DNA from 3 places in the Micromonospora siamensis genome. Region 1 is predicted to be linked to each of the others. Evidence: predicted binding sites of a transcription regulator. Region 1 holds the regulator's gene; each other region holds the start of a gene.
What was found. Region 1 encodes HrcA, which represses chaperone genes, less so after heat shock. Its sites were predicted from a motif close to GGTTNGCACNCTCNNNNNGAGNGTGCNAACC; they were not measured.
Positions count from the first base shown of each region.

Region 2: groL (chaperonin GroEL) is a predicted target of HrcA. The motif match lies at 1,714-1,744, and genes of this name have one in related genera.
Region 3: groES (co-chaperone GroES) is a predicted target of HrcA. The motif match lies at 1,793-1,823, and genes of this name have one in related genera.

Region 1 is NZ_LT607751.1:5,444,564-5,447,812, forward strand. Features, by position in the region: gene GA0074704_RS24780 (16S rRNA (uracil(1498)-N(3))-methyltransferase) at 1-14, opposite strand, end outside; gene dnaJ (molecular chaperone DnaJ) at 16-1,164, opposite strand; gene hrcA (heat-inducible transcriptional repressor HrcA) at 1,241-2,263, opposite strand; gene GA0074704_RS24795 (DUF4870 domain-containing protein) at 2,498-3,115, shown strand; gene hemW (radical SAM family heme chaperone HemW) at 3,159-3,249, opposite strand, start outside.
Region 2 is NZ_LT607751.1:132,012-135,260, reverse strand. Features, by position in the region: gene GA0074704_RS00575 (cold-shock protein) at 1-139, shown strand, start outside; gene GA0074704_RS00570 (hypothetical protein) at 280-1,665, shown strand; gene groL (chaperonin GroEL) at 1,940-3,249, shown strand, end outside.
Region 3 is NZ_LT607751.1:6,028,465-6,031,713, reverse strand. Features, by position in the region: gene ybaK (Cys-tRNA(Pro) deacylase) at 1-298, opposite strand, end outside; gene GA0074704_RS27560 (THUMP-like domain-containing protein) at 381-1,568, opposite strand; gene groES (co-chaperone GroES) at 1,957-2,271, shown strand; gene groL (chaperonin GroEL) at 2,342-3,249, shown strand, end outside.

The DNA of each region.
Region 1 (3,249 bases):
AGCGGCGCCGACACCTCAGGCGTGCCCGTTGAAGGCGTCGCGCATCCGGGAGAAGAAGCCGCCCTGCTTGGTCAGCTCGGCGACCTCCTCGCCGCGGGTCTTGGCGAAGTCGCGGAGCATCTTCTCCTGGTCGGCGTCGAGCTTGGTGGGGGTGCGGACGTCCAGGTGGACGTAGAGGTCGCCCCGGCCGGTGCCACGCAGGTGCGGCACGCCCCGGGCCCGCAGCCGCAGCGTGCTGCCCGGCTGGGTGCCCGGCTTCACGTCGACCGGCTCCTCGCTGTCCAGGGTCTTGATGGTGAGCCGGGTGCCGAGCGCCGCGGCCGTCATCGGCACGGTCACCCGGCAGTGCAGGTCGTCGCCCTTGCGGGAGTAGACGTCGTGCGGGCGCTCGTGGATCTCGACGTAGAGGTCGCCGGCGGTGCCGCCACCCGGGCCGACCTCACCCTGCTGGGCCAGCCGGATCCGCATGCCGTCCTCGACCCCGGCGGGGATCTTGACGGTCAGCGAGCGGCGGGTCCGGACCCGGCCGTCACCGGCGCAGGTCGGGCAGGGGTGCGGGATGGTGGTGCCGTAGCCCTGGCAGACGGTGCACGGGCGGGCCGAGACGACCTGGCCGAGGAAGGTGCGCTGCACCGACTGGACCTCGCCCCGACCGCCGCACGCCTCGCAGGTGGCCAGGTGGGTGCCGGCCGCCGTGCCGGCGCCGGAGCAGGTGGTGCAGAGCACCGCCGTGTCGACGGTGATCGGCGCCTCGACGCCGAAGGCCGTCTCGTGCAGGTCGAGCTCCAGGCGCAGGATCGCGTCGGCGCCCGGCCGGGTACGCGGGCGCGGCCCCCGGGCGCCGCCACCGGCCGCGCCGCCGAAGAACGCGTCCATGATGTCCTGGAAGCCGACGAACGGGCCGGCCCCGCCCGGGCCACCCGGCCCGCCGGCGCCCCCGCCGCCCGGGGCGAGCGGGTCGCCACCCAGGTCGACGATCTGCCGTTTCCGGTCGTCCGAGAGGACCTCGTACGCGGCGTTGATGTCCTTGAACTTCTCCTGTGCCTCCGGGTCCGGATTGACGTCCGGGTGGAACTGCCGCGCCAGCTTGCGGTAGGCGCGCTTGATCTCGTCGTCGGAGGCTTCCCGGCTCACGCCGAGAATGCCGTAGTAGTCCCTGGCCACTGCGTTCCGTGTCCTCATGTTCGTGTCGCGTTGCGCGGTCGTCGGCCGGAGCCATCTGCCGGCCCGGTGTCGGGGATCAGTTCTGGGCCAGCAGCTCGCCCACGTAGCGTGCCACGGCCCTCACCGTGGCGATGGTGCCGGGGTAGTCCATCCGGGTCGGCCCCAACACGCCGAGCCCGCCGAGCGCGGTCGCCCCCGGGCCGTATCCGGTGCTGACCACGGAGGCGGCCCGCAGGTTGTCGATCTCGTTCTCGTCGCCGATCAGCACCCGGGTGGTGGTCGACTCGGCCTCGCCGATGAGCTTGAGCATCACCACCTCCTCCTCGAGCGCCTCGAGGATGGGTCGCAGCGAGCCCTGGAAGTCGAGCAGGCCACCCCGGGTGAGGTTGGCGGTGCCGGCCAGCGCGATGCGCTCCTCGTGCCGTTCGACGAGGGTCTCCAGCAGCACCGTGGAGAGGGTGGTCATGGCGCCGCGCAGCTGCGGGGTGGCCTCGTCGACCAGCGCCTGCACCAGCGGCGGGGTGTCGGTCAGCTGGCTGCCGACCAGCTTCTCGTTGACCAGCCGGCGCAGGTCGGTGACGTCGTCGGCGGGGATCGGGCCGGGCAGCTCGACCAGCCGCTGCTCGACCCGGCCGGTGTCGGCGATCATGACCAGCATCAGCCGGGTGGTGGAGATCGGCACCAGCTCCAGGTGGCGCACCTTGGAGCGGGCCAGCGACGGGTACTGCACCACGGCCACCTGGCGGGTGAGCTGGGCCAGCAGCCGCACGGTGCGGTGCACCACGTCGTCCAGGTCGACCGCGCCGACCAGGAACCGCTCGATGGCCCGCCGCTCGGCGGGGCTGAGCGGCTTGACCCGGGAGAGCCGGTCGACGAAGAGCCGGTAGCCGCGGTCGGTGGGCACCCGGCCGGCACTGGTGTGCGGCTGCCGGATGTACCCCTCCTCCTCCAGCACCGCCATGTCGTTGCGCACGGTGGCCGGCGAGACGCCCAGCTGGTGCCGCTCGACCAGCGCCCTGCTGCCCACCGGCTCCTGCGTGGCGACGTAGTCCTCGACGATCGCGCGCAGCACGGCGAGCTTGCGGTCGTCGAGACCCATCTCCCCACCTCCTCGCGCGCCCGCCCGGGGCCTGCGGCGCACCGGGGCGAGCATCTTGGCACTCGACTGTAGCGAGTGCCAGTCTACGTCGGCACCCCCGCCGACGCGATGATCACGACCCACCGGCCCGTCCACCGGCGTCCGCCCGTCGTGGATCCACGCCTGGCCGATCGGCGCGCCGAGGGGACCAGTGTCCCCTGGTGTCCCCTTGTCACCAGCCCCTACCGTGACGTCATGACTGAGCCACCTCGCCCACCGGGATCGGGGGAACCCGGCCCGTACCAGCCGGAACCGACCCCGCCCTCGGCCCCGTTCGGCCCGCCCGCAGGCGGCGAGCCCACCGCACCGCTGTCCGGGGCTCCCGGGCAGCCCACAGCCGGCGACTCTCCCCCGCCCGCCGGTGGTTACCCGCCGCCCGGTGGCCACCCTCCGCCGGGCGTCGGCTATCCGACCGGCGGGGCGTACGGCCCACCGGTCGGCTACGCCAACGGCGAGGACAAGACCTGGGCGCTGGTCGCCCACTGGGGTGGCGCCGCCGCCACCTTCTTCACCGCCTGGCTGGGGTTCCTGCCACCACTGATCGCCATGATGGGCCGCGGCGCGCAGTCCCCGACCGTCCGGGCGCACGCCGTGGAGGCGCTCAACTTCCAGCTCACCTGGCTGGGCGCGTCGGTCGCGCTGTCGATCGTGCTGTGCTGCGGCACGGTGGTCACCCTCGGCCTCGGCAGCGTGCTGTTCGTCCTGCTCGGCGGGCCCTGGCTGGTCGGGGTGATCTTCGGTGTGATCGCCGGGGTCAAGGCCGGTGAGGGGCAGCTCTACCGCTACCCGATGTCGATCCGCCTGGTGAAGTGACCCCGCACGGCGGGGCCCCGGCGTGAGGCGGGGCCCCGCCGGCTCAGGGCAGCAGGTCGCGGACCACCGCGTCGGCCAGCAGCCGGCCGCGCAGGGTGAGCACCGCCTGCCCACCCGCGTACCGGTCGGCGTCC
Region 2 (3,249 bases), 940 kb from region 1:
CGGGCAGGACGTGTTCGTCCACTTCTCCGCGATCGAGATGGACGGCTACAAGGCACTCGACGACGGCCAGCGGGTCGAGTTCGAGATCGCCCAGGGTCAGAAGGGGCCGCAGGCCGAGCGGGTCCGCGTCATCGCCTGACCGGGGCCGGCGCCCGCAGGGGGTGCACCGGGCCGATGTGGCGGTTCGCCGCCGTGGCCGCCGGAGAACGGGGGCTGCGCGGCGGGGCCGCACCAGGGAAGATCATGAGCCGTTCCAGCCCATGCCGCTGAGGAGGCTCCATGTCCGACCAGCCCCCACCCGGAGCCGTACCCGGCGAGCCGGACGACGCCGCTCGGCCGACTGACGGGGTGGCGGGACGGCCCGATCCGACCGCGCCCCTGCCGGCGGATCCGACCGCGCCCCTGCCCGTCGACCCGACCGCGCCGCAGCCGACCGCGCCGCAGCCCACCGCGCCGCAGCCGACCGTGTTCCCGCCGACCGGCGTGCTGCCGGGGAACCCGTCGGCGCCCAGCGGATTCCCGCCCGGCTACCCGCCCTACCAGGGCCAGCCGCCGGGCCAGCCCTACGGCGTCTACCCGCCGGGCCAGCCCTACGGCGTCTACCCGCCGGACCAGCCGCACGGCGGCCAGCCGCACGGGGGCCAGCCGTATGGCGGCCAGCCGCACGGCGGCCAGCCGTATGGCGCCTACCCATCGGGCCAGCCCTACGGTGGCCAGCCGTATGGCGCCTACCCGCCGGGCCAGCCGTACGGCGACCCGCTGCGCGGGGCCGTGCCGCCGTACGGGCCCGGTTGGCCGGGCGGCGCCGCCTGGGACCCGCAGGACCCGCTGGTCAACCCGCCAAACGGGGGCCTGGAGGGCTGGTGGAACCGGGGCCTCGCCGCGCTGCGGCGCAGTTGGCGCGTGCTGACGCTGGTGCTGCTGGTGACCCAGGGCGTGCCGGCGCTGGCGATCTCCGTACTCTCGCTGGTGCTGCTCCCGACCGACGGGCTGGCGACGGCGACGGCGCCGTCCGCCGACGGCCAGGTCCCGCTGCCGGACGGCTTCTTCACCGACCTCGCCCTCTTCGGGGCGGTCATCGGCCTGGGCAGCCTGCTCTTCGGCCTGTTGCAGGCGGCCGGCTGGGCCGCCGGCAGCTGGGCGGTGACCCGGCAGGCGCTGGGTGAGGCGGTGACCGTCGGCGGCGCGCTGCGCTACGGCTTCCGGCGGGCGCTCGGCCTCTGGGGTTGGACCCTGCTGGCCGGCCTGCTGATGGCGGTCGGCTTCTGCTTCTGCTTCCTGCCCGGCATCTACCTCGCCTTCGCGCTGAGCCTGGTCACCCCGATCTACCTCTACGAGCGGGAGAATCCGATCGGCCGGTCGTTCCGGATGTTCCACGACCGGCTGGGCATGGTGCTCGGCCGGATCAGCCTGGTGGGTGTGGTGGTGATCCTCTTCAGCGTCGTCACCTCGGTGGTGGAGAACATCGCCACGTCGGCGGCCGGCCCGGACCCGTTCGCCTCGCCCGCCACGGCGGCCGGGCTGTTCGTGGCGCTGGTCGTCGCCGCCCTGCTCTCCGTGCCGGCCTACCTGGTGCAGCAGGTCGGCCTGGTGGTGACGTACGCCGAACAGCGCGGACAGGAGGGGCCGGTGAACACCGCCCGGCTGGCCGGGGAACTCGGCTGACCGGAGGCGTTCGTGCTTGCACTCGGCAGGGGAGAGTGCTAAACAAGTCATTGGCACTCCCGTACGGTGAGTGCCAATGGTCGGGACGGTGGGGCCATGGTCGCGCCGGCGTTGGAGACGTCGGTTCGGCACACGGCCGGTCGTCGCGGGCTATCCGGCCCGGCCGAAGGACGTCGTCGTCGCCAGGTGGCGACGTCCCAAGGTGCGTACACCAGGCGGCCCATCCGGGACACACACTCGGGTGGCCCGTGAGTGTCCAGGAGGACAACGCCGTATGGCCAAGATGATCGCGTTCGACGAAGAGGCGCGCCGCGGCCTCGAGCGGGGCATGAACCAGCTCGCCGACGCCGTGAAGGTGACCCTCGGCCCCAAGGGCCGCAACGTTGTGCTCGAGAAGAAGTGGGGTGCCCCCACCATCACCAACGATGGTGTGAGCATCGCCAAGGAGATCGAGCTCGAGGACCCGTACGAGAAGATCGGCGCCGAGCTGGTCAAGGAGGTCGCCAAGAAGACCGACGACGTTGCCGGTGACGGCACGACGACGGCGACCGTCCTGGCCCAGGCCCTGGTCCGTGAGGGCCTGCGCAACGTGGCCGCCGGCGCCAACCCGATGGCCCTGAAGCGGGGCATCGAGGCCGCCGTGGCCAGCGTCTCGGAGGAGCTGCTCAAGCTCGCCAAGGACGTGGAGACCAAGGAGCAGATCGCCTCCACCGCCTCCATCTCCGCCGGTGACAACACCGTCGGTGAGATCATCGCCGAGGCGATGGACAAGGTCGGCAAGGAAGGCGTCATCACCGTCGAGGAGAGCAACACCTTCGGCCTGGAGCTCGAGCTCACCGAGGGTATGCGCTTCGACAAGGGCTACATCTCCGCGTACTTCATGACCGACCCGGAGCGCATGGAGGCCGTCTTCGACGACCCCTACCTGCTCATCGTCAACAGCAAGATCTCCTCGGTGAAGGACCTGCTCCCGATCCTGGAGAAGGTCATGCAGTCGGGCAAGCCGCTGCTGATCATCGCCGAGGACCTCGAGGGCGAGGCCCTGGCGACCCTGGTCGTCAACAAGGTCCGGGGCACCTTCAAGTCGGTCGCCGTCAAGGCGCCGGGCTTCGGTGACCGCCGCAAGGCCATGCTCGCCGACATCGCCATCCTCACCGGTGGCCAGGTCATCAGCGAGGAGGTCGGCCTCAAGCTGGACGCCGTCGGCCTCGACATGCTGGGCCGCGCCCGCAAGGTCGTGGTGACCAAGGACGAGACCACCATCGTCGACGGTGCCGGTGACGCCGAGCAGATCCAGGGCCGGGTCAACCAGATCCGGGCCGAGATCGACAAGTCGGACTCCGACTACGACCGGGAGAAGCTGCAGGAGCGCCTGGCCAAGCTGGCCGGCGGTGTTGCGGTGATCAAGGTCGGCGCGGCCACCGAGGTCGAGCTCAAGGAGCGCAAGCACCGCATCGAGGACGCCGTTCGCAACGCGAAGGCCGCCGTCGAGGAGGGCATCGTCCCGGGTGGTGGCGTGGCGCTGGTGCAGGCCGGCAAGACCGCCTTCGACAAGCTGGACCTGACCGGTGACGAGGCGACCGG
Region 3 (3,249 bases), 580 kb from region 1:
CGTAACCGGTGGCCCGCTCGGCGACCGCCCGGTCGGCCATGGCGGCCCGCTTGCCGCCCACGGCGGCGGCGAGGGCCTTGAGGTCCAACTCCCCGGTGACCGGCACGACTGCCACGGTCAGCGCGCCGTCCACCTCGGTGACCAGCGACTTGAACACCCGCTCCGGCGGCACCCCGAGGGCCGCCGCGACCAGGGCGCCGTAGTTCGGGGCGTCCGGCGACACGTCGTACGGGTGGGTGCGGTGGCCGATCCTCCGCTTCGCCAGCAGCGCCGTCGCCGGAGTGCCCTGTCCCGCCATGCCCGACAAGCTAACCCGCCGCGACCGGTCCGGCGAGCCGGAAACCGACCGGTGGGCCGGTCTCCCCCACGGCCCGCGCCCGTCAGGCCGCGGCCGGACGGCCGATCAGCACCGTCGGCGCGTCCGCCACCCGGGTCAGCACCAGGCTCGCCGCCGCGCCGCCGGACAGCCGCAGGTCCCGGCGGAGCTTCTCCGGCTCCAGCGCCGAGCCGCGCTTGAGGATCTCCACCCGGCCGACCCCGCGCTCCCGCAGCAGGGCGCGCAGCCGCTTCAACGAGAACGGCAGCACGTCGGTGATCTCCAGGCAGCGGCCGAACGGCGTGGGCCGCGCCTCGTCCGCGTAGAGGTAGGCGATGTCCGGGTCGGCGAGGGTGGCGTCCAACTCCGTCGCCAGCTCGGCGACCAGGTGCGCGCGGACCACCGCCGGGTCGGGGTCGTACAGGAACCGCCGGACCGGTCCGACCGGCGCCTCCCGGTCACCGGCGCCGGTCAGCCGGCGGACGTCGTCCCCGCGCAGCAGGGTGGCGCGGCGCGGGACCTCGGCGAGCCCGCCGCACCAGAGCGCCGCCTCGACCAGGTCGCCGTCCACGCTGACCCACTCCGCCTCGGCGCCCGCCGGGATCAGCGCGTGGTCCAGCCCGGGGGCCACCTTCACCACGGTGTACGCCACCCGCTCGGCCAGCCCGGTGACGAAGTCCCACGGCGGCGAGTAGGCGTTCGGGTCGAAGATCCGCCGTCCGGTGCCGGCCCGGCGGCGGGCCGGATCGCAGAAGACGCCGTCCACCCGGGACACGTCGAACGCGGTGGCGTCCCCGCACTCCACCGTGAACAGGTCGGCCAGCCCGGCCGCCTCGGCGTTGGCGGCGGCCAGCGCGGCGGTCACCGGGTCGGCCTCCACGCCGTACACCCGGATGCCGGCGCGGGCGGCGGCGAGCGCGTCCGCGCCCAGGCCGCAACCCAGGTCGGCCAGGGTGCGCACCCCGGCGTCGCGCAGCCGACGGGCGCGCCGGGCGGCGACCGGGCCGCGGGTGGCCTGCTCCAGCCCGGCCCGGGTGAGGAACATCCCGGCCGCGGCCGGCCCGAACTTGCCGACCGCCCGGCGGCGCAGCTCGGCCTGGGTGAGCGCGGTGGCGGCCAGCCCGGCCGGCACGCCGGCCGAGCGGAGCGCGGCCGCCGACGTCAGCGGGTCGCCGCCGGCCAGTTCGGTCGCCGCGGCGAGCGCGGCCGACCCCTCGGGGGTGCGCAGCGCGGCGAACTGGTCGAGATCCACCGCCCCATTCTCCCGGTCGGCTCGCGGCGGCCCTGGTCCGGCCTCGCTCGCCCTCGCTTCCGGGTGGCCCGGCTTGCGGCAGGTCGCGGCCCCCGTGCTTCCGGACGGCCCGGCTTGCCGCAACTTGGCCCCTGGCCCGGCCCTTCGCGCTGGCGTTGGCGGTGACTCGCCGGACGGTTGGTTGGCACTCTCCTTGACGGAGTGCTAGCCACGGCATAACCTGCGATTAGCACTCTCCCATGGAGGGTGCCAGCGTTCGGGTCCTGCTGGACCCGGTGCGCGACGCCAGGCGGACCGGCACCCGCGACGACGGCCCCGCCCGGTGGCATGTGGCAGATTGACGCCGGCGGCTCGCCGTCGGTAACGACACCAAGTACCCCAGGAGGGTATGCCCGTGACTACCGCGACCAAGGTTGCGATCAAGCCGCTCGAGGACCGGATCCTGGTCCAGGCGAACGAGGCTGAGACCACCACGGCGTCGGGCATCGTGATCCCCGACACCGCCAAGGAGAAGCCGCAGGAGGGCACCGTCCTCGCTGTCGGCCCGGGCCGCATCGACGACAAGGGCAACCGGATCCCGGTTGACGTGGCCGTCGGCGACACCGTCATCTACTCGAAGTACGGCGGCACCGAGGTCAAGTACGCCGGCGAGGAGTACCTGGTGCTCTCCGCCCGCGACGTCCTCGCGGTCATCGAGAAGTAAGCAACCGATCAGTGTCGTTGCCCCGGTCCGGCTCGCCGGGCCGGGGCAACGTCGCTTCGAAGGGATACAGATGGCGAAGATCCTGAGCTTCTCGGACGACGCCCGGCACCTGCTGGAGCACGGTGTCAACGCCCTCGCGGACGCGGTCAAGGTCACTCTCGGCCCGCGCGGGCGCAACGTCGTCCTGGACAAGAAATTCGGTGCGCCGACGATCACCAACGATGGTGTGACCATCGCCAAGGAGATCGAGCTCACCAACCCGTACGAGAACCTCGGCGCGCAGCTGGTCAAGGAGGTGGCGACCAAGACCAACGACGTCGCCGGCGACGGGACCACCACCGCGACCGTGCTCGCCCAGGCCATGGTCCGCGAGGGCCTGCGCAACGTGACCGCCGGCGCCAACCCGGCCGGCCTCAAGCGCGGCATCGACGCGGCGGCCGCCAAGGTCTCCGAGGCGCTGCTCGGCAAGGCCGTCGACGTCTCCGGCAAGGAGTCGATCGCGCACGTGGCGACGATCTCCGCGCAGGACGCCACCATCGGTGAGCTGATCGCCGAGGCGATGGAGCGGGTCGGCCGCGACGGCGTCATCACCGTCGAGGAGGGCTCCGCGCTCACCACCGAGCTGGAGGTCACCGAGGGCCTCCAGTTCGACAAGGGCTTCATCTCGCCGAACTTCGTCACCGACCTGGAGAGCCAGGAGGCGGTCCTCGAGGACCCGTACATCCTGATCACCACGCAGAAGATCTCGGCGATCGAGGAGCTGCTGCCGCTGCTGGAGAAGGTCCTCCAGGACAGCAAGCCGCTGCTGATCATCGCCGAGGACGTCGAGGGCCAGGCGCTCTCCACGCTGGTCGTCAACGCGCTGCGCAAGACCGTCAAGGTCTGCGCGGTCAAGGCGCCCGGCTTCGGTGACCGCCGCAAGGCGATGCTCCAGGACATGGCGGTCCAGACCGGCGCCGAGCTGGTCGCCCCCGAGCT